Regions from separate parts of the Bacillus hominis genome, predicted to be linked through region 1. Evidence: a T-box and tRNA genes for the amino acid it is inferred to sense, from the RefSeq annotation. Region 1 holds a T-box; the other holds one or more tRNA genes.
The links. The T-box of region 1 lies ahead of QUF93_RS23670 (valine--tRNA ligase). A T-box ahead of a tRNA ligase gene usually reads a tRNA of that ligase, here a tRNA-Val.
Positions count from the first base shown of each region.

Region 2: it encodes a tRNA-Val, which carries the amino acid that the T-box ahead of QUF93_RS23670 (valine--tRNA ligase) is inferred to sense. The anticodon was not compared.

Region 1 covers NZ_JAUCFS010000005.1:4,052,649-4,063,258, forward strand. Annotated here, with positions in the region: gene QUF93_RS23665 (bifunctional folylpolyglutamate synthase/dihydrofolate synthase) at 1-111, opposite strand, end outside; gene QUF93_RS23670 (valine--tRNA ligase) at 202-2,847, opposite strand; T-box leader at 2,886-3,117, opposite strand; gene ysxE (spore coat protein YsxE) at 3,394-4,419, opposite strand; gene spoVID (stage VI sporulation protein D) at 4,492-5,499, opposite strand; gene hemL (glutamate-1-semialdehyde 2,1-aminomutase) at 5,579-6,868, opposite strand; gene hemB (porphobilinogen synthase) at 6,868-7,857, opposite strand; gene hemD (uroporphyrinogen-III synthase) at 7,887-8,645, opposite strand; gene hemC (hydroxymethylbilane synthase) at 8,648-9,577, opposite strand; gene QUF93_RS23705 (cytochrome c biogenesis protein) at 9,593-10,426, opposite strand; gene hemA (glutamyl-tRNA reductase) at 10,444-10,610, opposite strand, start outside.
Region 2 covers NZ_JAUCFS010000005.1:712,516-719,133, reverse strand. Annotated here, with positions in the region: gene QUF93_RS06125 (SH3 domain-containing M23 family metallopeptidase) at 1-715, shown strand, start outside; gene QUF93_RS06120 (hypothetical protein) at 721-1,053, shown strand; gene QUF93_RS06115 (DUF3965 domain-containing protein) at 1,295-2,446, opposite strand; gene QUF93_RS06110 (CBS domain-containing protein) at 2,872-3,291, opposite strand; tRNA gene QUF93_RS06105 (tRNA-Glu) at 3,424-3,495, opposite strand; tRNA gene QUF93_RS06100 (tRNA-Asn) at 3,497-3,571, opposite strand; tRNA gene QUF93_RS06095 (tRNA-Ile) at 3,577-3,653, opposite strand; tRNA gene QUF93_RS06090 (tRNA-Trp) at 3,664-3,734, opposite strand; tRNA gene QUF93_RS06085 (tRNA-Thr) at 3,741-3,813, opposite strand; tRNA gene QUF93_RS06080 (tRNA-Phe) at 3,823-3,898, opposite strand; tRNA gene QUF93_RS06075 (tRNA-Asp) at 3,908-3,983, opposite strand; tRNA gene QUF93_RS06070 (tRNA-Met) at 3,986-4,062, opposite strand; tRNA gene QUF93_RS06065 (tRNA-Ser) at 4,087-4,179, opposite strand; tRNA gene QUF93_RS06060 (tRNA-Ser) at 4,241-4,333, opposite strand; tRNA gene QUF93_RS06055 (tRNA-Ala) at 4,352-4,424, opposite strand; tRNA gene QUF93_RS06050 (tRNA-Pro) at 4,440-4,513, opposite strand; tRNA gene QUF93_RS06045 (tRNA-Arg) at 4,524-4,597, opposite strand; tRNA gene QUF93_RS06040 (tRNA-Leu) at 4,601-4,689, opposite strand; tRNA gene QUF93_RS06035 (tRNA-Gly) at 4,706-4,780, opposite strand; tRNA gene QUF93_RS06030 (tRNA-Leu) at 4,810-4,890, opposite strand; tRNA gene QUF93_RS06025 (tRNA-Lys) at 4,905-4,980, opposite strand; tRNA gene QUF93_RS06020 (tRNA-Gln) at 4,985-5,059, opposite strand; tRNA gene QUF93_RS06015 (tRNA-Tyr) at 5,072-5,155, opposite strand; tRNA gene QUF93_RS06010 (tRNA-Val) at 5,164-5,239, opposite strand; rRNA gene rrf (5S ribosomal RNA) at 5,245-5,360, opposite strand; rRNA gene QUF93_RS06000 (23S ribosomal RNA) at 5,462-6,618, opposite strand, start outside.

The DNA.
Region 1 (10,610 bases):
TGGATTTCCGAGCTCTTCTAGCATCCATCTCATTCTTTCTAATCCTGGCTTAATTCCAAATTTCAATCGACTATGAATCCATCCTATCGCTTCTTCGTATGTATGTATCACGTATGCTTTTCCCCTTTCAAAAAACCTTCATCATTCTATTATACGCAAAGAAAAGAGACTCACCAATATAGTGAGTCTCTAAAAAACATTTTATTTCTCAAGATCTGCTAGACGTTGGCGAACTGCTTCACGTTTTTCTAGGTAATCTTGCTCTTTCGCACGCTCTCCCTCAATAACTGCTGCAGGAGCTTTCGCTACGAAACCTTGGTTTGAAAGTTTCTTCTGTACACGTTCTACTTCTTTATCGAACTTCTCAAATTCTTTTTCAAGACGCGCTCTCTCTTCATCAAGATTGATAAGATCAGCTAACGGTAAGAATAACTCCGCACCTGATACGATTGCAGTCATCGACTTTTCTGGTGCTTGTAAATCTGTTTTAATTGTTAATTCACTTGGATTACAGAAACGCTCAATGTAAGAGCTGTTTTTCGTAAGTTGAGCAAGTACAGCCTCATCTTTTGCTTTAATTTGCATTTGAACTTTTTTGCTCATTGGCGTATTTACTTCTGCACGAATGTTACGAACAGAGCGAATGATATCAACTAGAAGGTGCATTTCTGCTGCCGCTTCTGTATCTTGTAAATCTTCGCGAACTGTTGGCCATGCCGCTACTGTAATAGACTCACCTTCATGCGGTAAATGTTGCCAAATTTTCTCTGTTACGAATGGCATGAATGGGTGTAATAGACGCATTGTTTGGTCTAATACGTAAGCTAAAATAGAACGAGTTGTTTTCTTAGCTGCTTCATCTTCACCGTATAGTGGAAGTTTCGCCATTTCGATGTACCAGTCACAGAAATCATCCCAAATGAAGTTGTATAATGAACGACCAGCTTCACCGAACTCATATTTATCCATGTTACGTGTTACACTTTCGATTGTTTCGTTTAAGCGAGTTAAAATCCACTTATCTGCAACTGATTTTTCACCAGTTAAATCGATTTCTTCATACTTCATGTCATCCATGTTCATTAATACGAAACGTGATGCGTTCCAAATTTTATTAATGAAGTTCCAAGTAGATTCTACTTTCTCCATGCTGAAGCGTAAATCTTGACCTGGTGCACTTCCTGTTGATAAGAAGTAACGCATTGCATCTGCACCGTACTTCTCGATAACATCCATCGGATCAATACCGTTACCAAGAGATTTACTCATTTTACGTCCTTGCTCATCACGAACTAAACCGTGAATTAATACATCTTTAAATGGACGCTCTCCTGTAAACTCTAAACCTTGGAAAATCATACGAGATACCCAGAAGAAGATAATATCATAACCAGTTACTAAAGCATCTGTTGAATAGTATCGTTTAAAGTCTGCTGAATCTTCATCCGGCCAGCCAAGTGTTGAGAACGGCCATAATGCTGAACTGAACCATGTATCAAGTACGTCGTTATCTTGATTCCAGTTTTCAATATCCGCTGGTGCTTCTGTACCTACGTATACTTCACCAGTTTCTTTATGATACCAAGCTGGAATGCGGTGTCCCCACCATAATTGACGAGAAATACACCAGTCGTGAATGTTTTCCATCCAGCGTAAGTATGTGTTTTCGAAACGCTCTGGTACGAACGTTACTTTTTCTTCTTCTTTTTGTTGAAGTTCTACCGCTTTTTCTGCAAGTGGAGCCATTTTTACGAACCATTGTGTTGATAAGTAAGGCTCAACAACTGCACCGCTACGCTCACTATGACCTACTGAGTGCATATGAGGCTCGATTTCTACTAATACGCCAGCTTCTTGTAAGTCTTTTACTAACTCTTTACGGCATTCGAAACGATCCATACCGTTATACTTACCAGCTTTTTCGTTCATCGATCCATCTTCGTTCATTACTAAGATGCGTGGTAAGTCATGACGATTACCTACCTCAAAGTCATTCGGATCATGAGCTGGTGTAATTTTTACAACGCCTGTTCCGAAGTCTTTTTCTACATACTCATCAGCAATAATCGGAATCTCACGGCCTACGATTGGAAGTGTAACTGTTTTTCCGATTAAATGTTTGTAACGATCGTCTTCTGGATGAACCGCTACTGCTGTATCACCAAGCATCGTTTCTGGACGAGTTGTTGCAAGACGAATGTGACCTGAACCGTCTGTTAACGGATAGTTCATATGGTAAAATGCACCTTGAACTTCTTTATGAATTACTTCAATATCAGAAAGAGCTGTGCGTGTTGCTGGATCCCAGTTGATAATATACTCACCACGGTAAATTAAGCCTTTTTCATATAATTGAACGAATACTTTATTAACCGCATCAGATAAACCTTCGTCTAATGTGAAGCGTTCACGAGAATAGTCTAGTCCTAAACCAACTTTCCCCCATTGTTGACGAATGTGAGAAGCGTATTCTTCTTTCCATTCCCAAGCTTTTTCAAGGAATTTCTCACGGCCAAGATCGTAACGTGAAATACCTTCTTCACGAAGTTTCCCTTCTACTTTCGCTTGTGTTGCGATACCAGCATGGTCCATTCCTGGAAGCCACAGTACATCGTAACCTTGCATACGCTTCGTACGAGTTAAAATATCTTGAAGAGTTGTATCCCAAGCATGACCTAAGTGTAACTTACCAGTTACGTTCGGAGGTGGAATTACAATTGTATACGGTTGTTTCTTCTCGTCTCCTGTTGCTTCGAAATATTTGCCTTCAAGCCACCACTTGTAAAGGCCTTCTTCAACGGACATATGATCATATTTAGTTGGTAAATTCTTTTCCGTGTTTGACATTATTTTCCCTCCTTAAAATAAAAAATGCCCCTCATCCAAAAAAGGACGAGGGACATCGCGGTACCACCTTTATTTACAAACAAATTCAGAATTTGCTTATACTCTTAATTTGATAACGGACAAATCCGTCTTTTCCTAATGAGAACTATTCCGTTCAGAAAAGATGCTCCAGGGCTACCTTCTAACATAACTATCTAGAGAATCTCCCAGCTAATGATTCTCCTCTCTGAAGACGTTTCATGTTATACTCTTCCCCTTCAATGCATTTATATGATTGTTAATTATTATATACAATAGTGTAAAAAACGAAACCTTATTCGTCAAGATAAATTTGAAACTACGGCTTTTATCCCACAAAAAAAGACAAGCAGGGTGCTCCCTACTTATCTTCTTTATCCCGCTATTTGCGGGCAATAAGACCCCCACCTCAAAATCAGGCTGAAGCAAAGGAGTTAGGCGGAATCACCGCTACCCGTAAACGCCCGATTGGTGAAGGCTAATAATCAGTATGGGATGAACAAAACCCCCACTGATTAAAGTTTCACTTTATCCGTTCCCTTGCTGGGCAGCTTGTAATTGCGAAAGGAAATATTCTGTATTGCTAACGAGCCAATGCGATTGTTGCAGATTTTTCACCCCGCGGAGCTCATTTTCTTCATTACGACTCTTTCTTCTTTTCGTATACGACTGAATTTGCCGAATAAAATGCGACGGGTACGTCATATACGCAAACATAAGAAGCTGCTCCTCTTTCGTAAACGGGAAATTTTTTTGATACATTTGATACCATTCAAAGCGGTCACTCCGTGCAATTGGATATGTGTTTAAAGACCGAGAATAAAAACCTACTATATCTTGCACAGGCGTTGCAAACTGCGATTTTTCTAAACTAATAAAATAGCCGTTTCGCTCATAATCAAATAAGAAATGATTAAGCGATACATTCCCATGAACGAAAGTAGTACGTGTTGTTTCCTTTTCTTTCATCGCATCATGCCATTCATTTAATTGCTTCGTTGCGAACTCACGCGCTCTCATAACATGGTGATAATACGTACAATATTGTAATTCAAATGGAGACATATACCACTTCGCTTCAGATTCTACAAGAAACTCTTCTAACATCTCACCATCATTTTCCCAACGGTCGGATATATTCGTATAATGTTTTTCTAAATCTTCTTCTGTATATGTCTCCTCTTTTACCGTTTTTTGATGCAACGTCCCGAGCGTTTGAAACATCTTATGGTATTGATCATTATCTTCGCCATTTCCTTCCGCACGTTCTAACCAAGGCATTAAATAATAACTATACGTCCCATCACTTAAAACATAATTCCCGTCCGTCGCATGATAGATAGGTACATAATTAGAAAAACCTTTCTCCTTCAAATATTGAATATGGTGCAAAAAATTATTCCGCTCTAATTTTCTATCTTGTATTTTCTTTAACGCATACGGACCTTGATTCGTATAAATTTTCATTACACTTCCGTGCTCTTCCATATGCTGAGTGTCCAATCTATATTGCCTCACAATGGGTTCATAGCGATTTCGTAATTCAATATCCATACGAATAACCCTTTCTTATTCAAAACATAGCTTCTAGGAAAAGAAAAGAGGTGAGTGAAAAAACTCACTCACTTATTTCGCCTTTGCTTTTGAAACAGGAATATATATAATTTGCCCTGTAGTTAAATATATATCTTCTGATTGATTTACACGATGTAAGTTTTGTACAGTCGTTTCATAACGTTCTGCAACAGCTTCAATTGTATCTCCTTCTTGTACGAAGTACATTCTTAACTTCGTAAATTCTTCTTCTGGTTCTTTCGTAAATAATTTCGTTAAATAAAGTGCATTTTCATCTCGCTGTGAATATGCCTCTTCCTCTGGCTCTTCCTGCTTTTTCGCTTTTTCTTTCTTGAAATTTTTTCGCCCGAACAATTCAAATTGTGGCGTCGTTTCTTTCTCCTCTTCACGCCCCGCAAATTCATGTTCTTCTAATTCCTCTTCTTCTATTTCTTGCTCTTTTCTTTCTTCTAGCTGAAACGGTTCAAATGCATAATCTTCCCATCCATCTGATTCTTTATAGGCTGGTACTTCTTCGTGCGGCGCAGGTCTATTCTCATCCTCTTCAGCTGAAACATCCTCTAACTCGGCATACGCCGCCTCTTCCTCTTCATCCTCGGTTCTTTCCTCGTCACATAAACCTGTAATAGATATATCCGCTAACAATTGTAAGCAACCATTTTCCTTTAATTCATAATCAAATTCCTCGATTGATACATATAATTCTTCAATTACTTTCACTCGATTTCTTGGAATTGATATTTCGAGCGGAAAGGAATGGACAAGTTCATTAACCCCGTCCTCCCTTGTTTCTACATAATCAATTGCCTTTGCTGGTGATAGCTCTCTTAATGAATAAGCTGAATCATCTTGCCTTGCAACGTACTCTCCCGTTAAATCTAATTGCCCTCTCACGATAACTTCATGATCAAGCTCCTCTATCTCAACGTCTGGATCTAACGAAATTGACAAAAGTTCTTCGACTTCCTGTCCCTTTTGGAACCAAACAGATTCTTTTAACGAAAATCGTAATGAATGATCTGTTGCCACTTCTTTTCCCCCTCCCAAACTATATGTCATTACAGATTTATGTTCCCTAAGGCTACTTTATGAATAAAAAAAATCGCTCCCCTAATGGAAAGCGATTTTTTCTAAGAAATTATGCTTTTAATTTTGACATTGCAATTTCAGCCGCCGCAATTGTCGCCTCAATATCTGTATCACTATGTGCTGTTGATAAGAATAAGCCTTCAAATTGAGAAGGTGGTAAAAATACACCTTGTTCTACCATTTCACGATAGTAAGCTGCAAAGAATTCTAAGTTTGAAGATTTTGCTGCATCATAATTAATAACCTGCTCATCTGTAAAGAAAATACCAATCATAGAACCTGCACGATTAATGTGATGCGGGATATTATGCTTTTCAGCTGCCTTACGTAGTCCAGCCTCTAACATTTCTGCTTTACGCTCAAATTCCACATATGATTCTGGCGTTAACTGCACTAACGTTTCATAACCTGCTGTCATTGCAAGTGGATTACCCGATAATGTTCCTGCTTGGTAAATCGGTCCGCTTGGTGCAACTTGACGCATAATCTCTGCCTTACCACCGTATGCTCCTACTGGCAAGCCACCACCAATTACTTTACCTAAACAAGTTAAGTCAGGAGTTACGCCGTAGTAACCTTGTCCACAATTATAAGCAACACGGAATCCTGTCATTACTTCATCAAAAATAAGTAGTGCACCGTTTTGCTCTGTCACTTCACGAAGTCCTTCTAAAAACCCTGGTTGCGGAGGAACAACACCCATATTCCCTGCCACTGGTTCTACAATTATACAAGCGATGTCATCACCGAATTGTTCGAAAGCATATTTTACACTTTCTAAATCGTTATACGCTACTGTAATCGTATTTTGTGCTACACCTTCTGGTACACCAGGGCTATCTGGTAAACCTAGCGTCGCCACACCAGAACCTGCTTTAATTAATAACGAATCGCCATGACCATGGTAACAACCAATGAATTTCAAAATTTTGTTACGTCCTGTATAACCTCGAGCTAAACGAAGTGCACTCATTGTCGCTTCTGTTCCAGAGTTAACCATACGTACAATCTCAATTGATGGTACACGCTCAATAACAAGCTGCGCTAATTTATTTTCAATTTCTGTTGGTGCACCGAAGCTTGTTCCTTTTTCAGCAACAGCTTTTAAAGCCTCAACAACACGGTCGTTCGCATGACCATGAATTAAAGGTCCCCACGATAATACGTAATCGATGTATTCATTCCCATCGATATCATATACTTTAGAGCCTTTTCCACGCTCCATAAACAATGGATTCATACCGACAGATTTAAAGGCACGAACAGGGCTGTTTACGCCGCCCGGCATTAAATTTTGTGCCTCTTCAAACGCGGCAATCGACTTATCAAACTTTTTCATTATTTAGCGCCTCCTTCTTGTAACCATCTTGCTGCATCTTTTGCATGATACGTAATAATCAAGTCAGCTCCTGCGCGTTTCATGCTAATTAATTTTTCAAGTACAACTTCTTTTTCATTAATCCAACCATTTTGCGCCGCCGCTTTAATCATCGAATATTCACCACTTACGTTATAAGCAACGACTGGTAAATTAAAGTTATTTTTCACATCACGAACGATATCTAAGTAAGAAAGAGCTGGCTTTACAATTAAGAAATCTGCCCCTTCCATTACATCTGATTCTGCTTCACGGAATGCTTCCATACGGTTTGCTGGGTCCATTTGATATGTTTTACGGTCTCCAAATTGTGGTGCACCGTGCGCAGCATCACGGAATGGTCCATAAAATGCTGATGAATATTTCACAGCGTACGACATAACTGGTACGTGCGCGAAACCATTTTCATCTAATGCATGACGAATTGCTGTTACGAATCCATCCATCATGTTAGATGGTGCAATAATGTCTGCCCCTGCTTTCGCTTGACTTACAGCTGTTTTTGCAAGAACTGCAAGAGACTCATCATTTAAAATAACGCCATCTTCAATAACACCGCAATGACCATGGCTTGTGAATTGACATAAACATGTATCTGCAACTACTACTAGCTCTGAGAACTCATCTTTAATTTGCTTAATTGCACGCTGTACAATTCCATGCTCACAATATGCCGATGATCCAACTTCGTCCTTTTCAGCAGGTAAACCAAATACAATAACAGAACGAATACCTAAATCAACGACCTCTTGCATTTCAGCTTGCAATAAATCTAAAGACATTTGATATACGCCTGGCATAGAAGGAACTTCATTACGAGTATTTTCTCCTTCTAATACAAAAATAGGGTAAATAAAATCTTCTGTATGTAAAAATGTTTCACGCACAAGCGCTCGCATGCCCCCGCTTTGTCTTAGACGACGATGACGATTAAATTGTAAAGAATTCATAGATTTCTATCCCCATTCTTTTATTTTGATTATGCATGTAAAGTAGATTCACAAATGCATTGTATTAACGATTCTATCGTATACTCTTCCGGTACGATAATATTTGAGAAATAACTCCTTGCCTCTTTTGCTGTTACCGGTCCTATACAAGCAATTGTACATTTTTTTGCCCATTCTCTCCAGTTTGTGCCCTCGAGTAAATAAACAAAACTATCAACAGTTGAAGGGCTCGTAAATGTAATAATATTTACTTTACCTAATTTCAATGCTGTTATAAGCTCTTGCTTTTTCTCTACATTCGCTTTCGTACCATATACGATTAGCTCATCTAAAAAAACACCAAAATCTCTTAGCTTTACTGGGATTACATCTCTTGCTAAATTCCCTTTTGGAAACAAAATACGCTCGTTTCCACTTAACTCTTTTAGAAACTCTTCAGCAAATGCTTCTGCAACAAATGAGGTCGGAACGAAATGAACTTCATAGCCTCTTTTTTCTAACTCTAATTTTGTTTTCACGCCTACCGCAGCGATTTTAATAGTTAAAGGTATTTTCTTTCTCAAACCATCTAGAAAAAAGGCTACACCATTTTTACTCGTAAAAATAACCCAGTCATACAAATGCAGTTGTCTTGCTTTATATTGAATTTGTTCCGGAGATGTGCCCTCCATACGCAAAAGCGGAATTTCCAATGGAATTCCGCTCCTTTCTTTCACTGCTACACTCATTTGTTTCGCTTGATGCTGGGCACGTGTAATCAATACTATTTTGCCAGCGAGAGCATCCATATTTATTGTTGCTCCTTATTTGCAGCAAGAATGAGCTCTTTTGCTCCTTGTTTAATTAAACGGTCCGCAGCCTCTAATCCAACTTGCTCCGGATCAGTGCCTAATACTGTCTCTTTCAATAAAACAGAACCGTCCATAGAACCGACAAGAGCTGTTAATTCGATTGCATCATTTTCTTTAAGAGTTGCATATCCAGCGATTGGAACTTGGCATCCACCTTCAAGTTTATGAAGAAATACTCGTTCAGCAGCCACTGTTCTTTCTGTTACTGCATCATTAATATGTGCTAACAATTCTAGTAAATCCTTATCATCCTCACGACATTCAATCGCTAACGCACCTTGTCCTACGGCTGGTACACATAACGTTTCATCTAAATGTTCTGTAATAACTTCCCCGTCCCAGCCCATTCTCTGTAATCCAGCTGTCGCTAAAATAATTGCATCGTAATCTTCATCTTTTAATTTACGTAAGCGTGTATCGATATTCCCGCGAATCCATTTCACTTGTAAATCTGGTCTCGCAGCTAGTAGTTGTGCACTACGTCTCAAACTACTCGTCCCTAAGATTGCGCCTTCTGCTAAATCTTTAAACGATTCTCCGTTTTTAGAAATAAACGCATCACGAGGATCCACACGCTTTGGTGTACAACCGATCGTTAATCCATCCGGAAGTACAGCTGGCATATCTTTCATACTATGTACAGCCATATCAATTTCTTTCGTAAGTAACGCGTGTTCAATTTCCTTTACAAATAAACCTTTTCCACCTACTTTTGAAAGAGTAACATCTAAAATAACATCACCTTTTGTGACGATTTCTTTCACTTCAAATTCATACGGTAAGCCGAGCGCTTTTAACTGATCGATAAACCAATTCGTTTGTGTTAATGCTAATTTACTCTTTCGTGAACCTACAATAATTTTGCGCATAATTCTCTCTCCTCATTATAAATACCAAAAGTGGAAATTGGATAAACTGCTTAATAGAAAAATGTTAACTAGCATTACAAGAAATGCCCCGATATTCCACAGTACAATTTTCTTCCCTTGCAACACATCTGCCGCTCGTAAATACAAGCCCGCACAATATACAAATAGAACGACAAAAGAACCGATTACTTTCGTATCGTACCAATGGAAATTATCCAATTTTGTATATCCCCATATGCATCCTAATATAATTGCTAATAAAAAAAACGGAACAGAAAATAAATTTAATCCGTAAGACATAGATTCAAGCTTCGGCAAATTCCCTAACCTTCTTAATCTCGCATTCCATTTTTTCTTTTTTAATAACCGATATTGCAATAAATACATAATAGAAAAAATAAACGATACAGTAAACGTTGCATAAGAAATAATCGCCATACCGACATGCACGTATACAAGTTCTGAAACTAATTGCTCTGCAAGTACTGGCGACATCTTTCCGAGCGGTGTAAAAATAGAAAAAGCGCTTACGCCAAATGCTACAACATTTGTAAAAAAGACTAAAAAGTCAATGCGCATAAATCGATTAATGACTAATGACATCGTAATCAATAACCAAACATAAAAATAAATCCCTGACAATAAAGTTAAAATAGGATTTGTTTCTGAATCTGTAGCTCTAAGCAACATAAAGATAGACTGCAATACCCATACAATCGCAAGTAACCAAAAAGCAAATCGGTTCGCCTTTCGGTTACTTTGAAAATAATCTATAAAATATAAACTAATGCTACAAGCATATAAAATAATTGCAATATGATAAATAATACTGTTATTTAAAAAACTCATCCGATCATCCTTCCAAGTTATAAAGATGGAACGGATGGTGTCCACGCTCTTTTATGTTCTACTTCTTCCGTATTTCCCGCTTCTTCCACTTCTAAATCAAAAATCTTCGCAAATAAAGCTAACTTTTCACCGGCTCCCTCTTCAGCAGCTAATTCTTTAGCTACTAAAATTGGGTCTTTTAACA
Region 2 (6,618 bases), 3.3 Mb from region 1:
ATTACATAACGGTCAAATTGGATACGTACAAAAAACATTTGTATCTAATGGATCCACACCTCTAGTAAAAGGTGTAACTGTACAAGGTTCTCCTTCTTATACTGTTGCAACACCAAAATTAAATGTACGTAGCAACGCTAGTACAAGTAGCACTCTACTTGGCTCATTACAAAGTGGTACACAAGTACAAGTAGTAGAAACGGTAGGTACTTGGTATAAAATTCGTTTTGGCACAGGATACGGATATGTAGCAAAACACTATGTAGTGCAAAATCAAAATCAAGCACAAGCTAAAACAGCTCAACCTTCATCAATCCCAGCAGTTTTCAAATTCCCTACTCAAGGGAAAATCAGCTCCACTTTTGATATGCGCTGGGAGCAAATGCATTATGGTATAGATATAGCAGCACAAGGAAATGTCTCTATTCAAGCTGCTGCTGCAGGTAAAGTTGTGAAATCTTATTATTCAGCTAGCTACGGCAATGTCGTGTTCATCGCCCATCAAATAAATGGGAAATTATATACAACAGTTTATGCTCATATGAAGGATCGCACTGTACAAACTGGTGATCAAGTACAAACTGGACAATTAGTAGGTCATATGGGAAACACAGGTCATTCATACGGGCAACATCTCCATTTTGAATTACATAATGGGGAATGGAATTTTGAAAAAACAAATGCAGTGAACCCACTGCCATATTTAGTTAGGTAAATTTTATGCCACGCGATATACCTCTCTTTATTGAATACCTGGCCTTTTTAGGTTTAATCTGTTGTCTAGTCATTTATAATACGAACACTGTATTTTTATCTATTATTATTGCTTTTGTTGCTTTAGAAATCATTATGGAAGCATTACAAATGCGGCTAAAACAAAAAATTGCCCATATTTATAATGCAATTTTTCTTTTGAGTGCTCTTATAACAAATATAATTAGTAATGGTTTTTATTTATCTACCGTACTTCCTGTATTCTTTATAGGTGTTTTATTATTCATAGCTAGATACGTTAATGTTCCTAATAACCAAAAACATGAACAAGAAGCTTAGAAAGAGGAGACACTGTGTACCAATCTTTCAAAGATAATCCAATTCAATATATATTGAATTTATATAAAAAAATGAATACTTTTTTTGGTATACAAGGAAGTTATACTGCACAATTTCTCCTTTATGGAATGTTATTTCTTATCTTAGTTACTTTCTCCTTGTTTTACTAACAAAAAAGGATCTCACATAAACTTGAGATCCTTTTTTAATTTATATTAATTTTTAATATGTAAAATATGGTTTATCCACAAGCGTATTTTTCATAAATAAAACTAAGATTATATTTTTTCTCTAAGCTCATTCTTTGTTCATCGTCGCACCAATAGAAAAGAATATCATGAATCGTTGCATAACGCTTATTTTTAAGAAATAGTTTAAAGAATGATGGTAAACAATCATGTAATTGTATAAATATATAATTGCGTAGTATTTCTTCTTTGTATTCAATTCCCTTACAAATATACAGTAATTCTTCACAATAATATGCATGTTGTGGAACTTGGATCATTTCGAAAAATGGTACATACGATAGTAACTTTCCAATAAAATGACCATACCGATCCATTACCCCTATCGTCATATGCTCCATCATTTCTTTCATCACATATAAATAATCATCTACATGAGTTGTCTTTAAAGGGTCTAATCGATCGGAAATTTGAGAAAGTACAGCTTTTTGACAAGCTAAAACTGCTTGACTAGGTCCATAATATGATAGAAAGTCTGTACACTTACGATACTTTCGTAATAAGTCATGTGTATATAAATCATACACAAAAGTATTACAATGCATTGCTAAACTCATCATATCACTATTTAATTGCTCTTTTGACAGTAGCTTCGCTCGCTTACACATATAAAAGAATGTAAATTCCAATACTTCTTTATGAGATAATAGATGTTTGCAATCTGTTATACATTTCTCATTAAATTTAACTCGATCCCAAATCTCTACATCCTCAGCTGTTAATTCACCAATACGATATTTAATAATTAAATAGTTTAAAGCAACTGCTTTCGTCAAAAGATCCCATGTTTCATACTCCAATGAAGTTTGGACAAATTCATCTAGCCCTTGGGTTATCATAAAAGCATTTGCCTCTTCATACCAACCAATCTCTTGACATAAACGAAGAATACGTACTAGAGTTGGAATTTCATCTTTATGAAACTGCGGTAAATTCTTTACTTTATTCATGCCATATACGATAAATGCCGCTAAATTTTCTTCTTTATAAAATTCTTTTTCTTTCCATACTAATATAGTTCGCTCTTTCCCTTCACCTTTTGGATGACAAGGTACAAGCAAAGAAAATAACTCAGCGAAATTATTTGGTTCTATATATGTATCTGTAACCAAATTCCAATTTGGATCGCCCTGTACAGCCCTCATATAATTCCCCTTCCCTTTTTATCCCGCTATTTGCGTGCAGTAAGACTCCCACCTCAAAATTCAGTGAATGCGAGGAAGTTAGATGGGAGATAAAACTGCCCGTAAAAGCCCGATTGGTTCAACTAATAATCATTGGAGGATGGACAAAACCCCCAATAATTAAAGTTTCACTTTATCTATGTAGGAAATATTAATTCATTATTACATCATTAATAATAAATATTGTTATATTCAAAACCTCTCATAATACTTATATCTCTCAGTATATCATTTTTTCTCTTATTAAAAATTAGGAATGGAAAATTTAAAAAAACTGTCAAAAATATTGACTCTATACTTATTATATAATGTCTCAGATACATCACGCTAATATATTAGTTTAATCCATATATACTAGAATAATGTATCTGATCTTTATACATAATTTATTCCGTATGCTCCGAGATTTCACTTAGAGCAAACCCTGCTTGATCATCTGCTGATTTTCTTATAGCTAAATCACCTAGTGCTAGCATCCCAACAAGTTGACCGCTCTCAACTACCGGTAATCGTCTAATTTGATATTGTGCCATTAACTCTGTAGCTTTTTCAATAGAATCATCTGGAGAAACTGAAACAATGTTTGTTGTCATTACATTTGTAATTTGATTAGATCCAGGATGTTTTTCAGCAATCCCACGAACAACTAAGTCTCGATCAGTAACAAGCCCAACAACTTGTTTATTTTCAATAACAGGAATCATTCCAACCGATTCTTCCTTCATTTTTACAGCCGCCTCATATACATTATCTAACGGTGTACAATGTACGATATGAGTACTCATAAGTTCTCTAACTTGTGTCATTTTTCATCTCCTCCTTTTAATACATACCATAGCTTTTCCTAAATCCCTTTATTTATTTCAGGAAAATACGGTGATAAAAAGAGGCTTATACATAATAAAAAAGAGTCAGCAATATGCTGACTCTTTTTTTTATGACCCGTACGGGATTCGAACCCGTGTTACCGCCGTGAAAGGGCGGTGTCTTAACCACTTGACCAACGGGCCATGGCTCCGCAGGTAGGACTCGAACCTACGACCGATCGGTTAACAGCCGATAGCTCTACCACTGAGCTACTGCGGAATATATGGTGGGCCTAAATGGACTCGAACCATCGACCTCACGCTTATCAGGCGTGCGCTCTAACCAGCTGAGCTATAGGCCCATATACTTTACAGGGGCAGTAGGAATCGAACCCACACTGGAGGTTTTGGAGACCTCAGTTCTACCTTTAAACTATGCCCCTAAATGATGCCGGCTAGAGGACTTGAACCCCCAACCTACTGATTACAAGTCAGTTGCTCTACCAATTGAGCTAAGCCGGCATAAAAAAATGGTGGCTCGGGACGGAATCGAACCGCCGACACGAGGATTTTCAGTCCTCTGCTCTACCGACTGAGCTACCGAGCCAACATAAAATGGCGGTCCCGACCGGGGTCGAACCGGCGATCTCCTGCGTGACAGGCAGGCATGTTAACCACTACACCACGGGACCATTGGTTGCGGGGACAGGATTTGAACCTGCGACCTTCGGGTTATGAGCCCGACGAGCTACCGTACTGCTCCACCCCGCGACGATATTATGTTTTAAAAATAAATGGAGGAGGTAGAGGGATTCGAACCCCCGCGCGACTCTCGCCGCCTGTCGGTTTTCAAGACCGATCCCTTCAGCCGAACTTGGGTATACCTCCATGAAGGAAAAATTAATATCTTATTTATTTTTATATGTAACTAAACCACTTTTTTAAAAAATGGAGGAGGTAGAGGGATTCGAACCCCCGCGCGACTCTCGCCGCCTGTCGGTTTTCAAGACCGATCCCTTCAGCCGAACTTGGGTATACCTCCGACATATAAAAAATAAAGTGGAGCCTAGCGGGATCGAACCGCTGACCTCCTGCGTGCAAGGCAGGCGCTCTCCCAGCTGAGCTAAGGCCCCATGTTTTTGGGAAAATCGGGAAGACAGGATTTGAACCTGCGACCCCCTGGTCCCAAACCAGGTGCTCTACCAAGCTGAGCCACTTCCCGTTAATAAAAGCGCGCCCGAGAGGAGTCGAACCCCTAACCTCTTGATCCGTAGTCAAACGCTCTATCCAATTGAGCTACGGGCGCATATGGTGCCGAGGGCGGGGGTCGAACCCGCACGGTGGTCACCCACCGCAGGATTTTAAGTCCTGTGCGTCTGCCTGTTCCGCCACCCCGGCATATCATATTGAAAATTGGAGCGGAAGACGGGATTCGAACCCGCGACCCCAACCTTGGCAAGGTTGTATTCTACCACTGAACTACTTCCGCAAGACATGTATGAGTTATTTTATTAAAAGTGCGGGTGAAGGGAGTCGAACCCCCACGCCAAAGGCGCTAGATCCTAAGTCTAGTGCGTCTGCCAATTCCGCCACACCCGCATATTTTGTTAAAATGGTGAGCCATGAAGGATTCGAACCTTCGACCCTCTGATTAAAAGTCAGATGCTCTACCAACTGAGCTAATGGCTCTTAATGGCTGGGCTAGCTGGATTCGAACCAGCGCATGACGGAGTCAAAGTCCGTTGCCTTACCGCTTGGCTATAGCCCAATAATTAAGAAATGGTGGAGGGGGGCAGATTCGAACTGCCGAACCCGAAGGAGCGGATTTACAGTCCGCCGCGTTTAGCCACTTCGCTACCCCTCCGACATAAATGGTGGAGGATGACGGGATCGAACCGCCGACCCCCTGCTTGTAAGGCAGGTGCTCTCCCAGCTGAGCTAATCCTCCATTTTGCCTGGCAACGTCCTACTCTCACAGGGACAAGGTCCCAACTACCATCGGCGCTAGAGAGCTTAACTTCCGTGTTCGGTATGGGAACGGGTGTGACCTCTCTGCCATCATTACCAGACTATATTCATTTAAGACAAGAATCATTTTAACTTATTTAACTTTTAAAGTCAACAAGTTTTTTATATTCTCTCAAAACTAGATAACGTTGCTTCATATTATATGGTTAAGTCCTCGATCTATTAGTATTCGTCAGCTCCACATGTCACCATGCTTCCACCTCGAACCTATCAACCTGATCATCTTTCAGGGATCTTACTAGCTTACGCTATGGGAAATCTCATCTTGAGGGGGGCTTCATGCTTAGATGCTTTCAGCACTTATCCCTTCCGCACATAGCTACCCAGCTATGCCCTTGGCAGAACAACTGGTACACCAGCGGTGCGTCCATCCCGGTCCTCTCGTACTAAGGACAGCTCCTCTCAAATTTCCTACGCCCACGACGGATAGGGACCGAACTGTCTCACGACGTTCTGAACCCAGCTCGCGTACCGCTTTAATGGGCGAACAGCCCAACCCTTGGGACCGACTACAGCCCCAGGATGCGATGAGCCGACATCGAGGTGCCAAACCTCCCCGTCGATGTGGACTCTTGGGGGAGATAAGCCTGTTATCCCCGGGGTAGCTTTTATCCGTTGAGCGATGGCCCTTCCATGCGGAACCACCGGATCACTAAGCCCGACTTTCGTCCCTGCTCGACTTGTAGGTCTCGCAGTCAAGCTCCCTTATGCCTTTGCACTCTACGAATGATTTCCAACCATTCTGAGGGAACCTTTGGGCGCCTCCGTTACACTTTAGGAGGCGACCGCCCCAGTCAAACTGCCCACCTGACACTGTCTCCCGGGTCGATAAGACCCGTAGGTTAGAATTTCAATACAGTCAGGGCGGTATCCCACCAGCGCCTCCACCGAAGCTAGCGCTCCGGTTTCAATGGCTCCCGCCTATCCTGTACAAACTGTACCAAAATTCAATATCAGGCTACAGTAAAGCTCCACGGGGTCTTTCCGTCCTGTCGCGGGTAACCTGCATCTTCACAGGTACTATAATTTCACCGAGTCTCTGGTTGAGACAGTGCCCAAATCGTTACACCTTTCGTGCGGGTCGGAACTTACCCGACAAGGAATTTCGCTACCTTAGGACCGTTATAGTTACGGCCGCCGTTTACTGGGGCTTCAGTTCAGAGCTTCGCTTACGCTAACCCCTCTCCTTAACCTTCCAGCACCGGGCAGGTGTCAGCCCCTATACTTCGCCTTACGGCTTCGCAGAGACCTGTGTTTTTGCTAAACAGTCGCTTGGGCCTATTCACTGCGGCTTTCCGT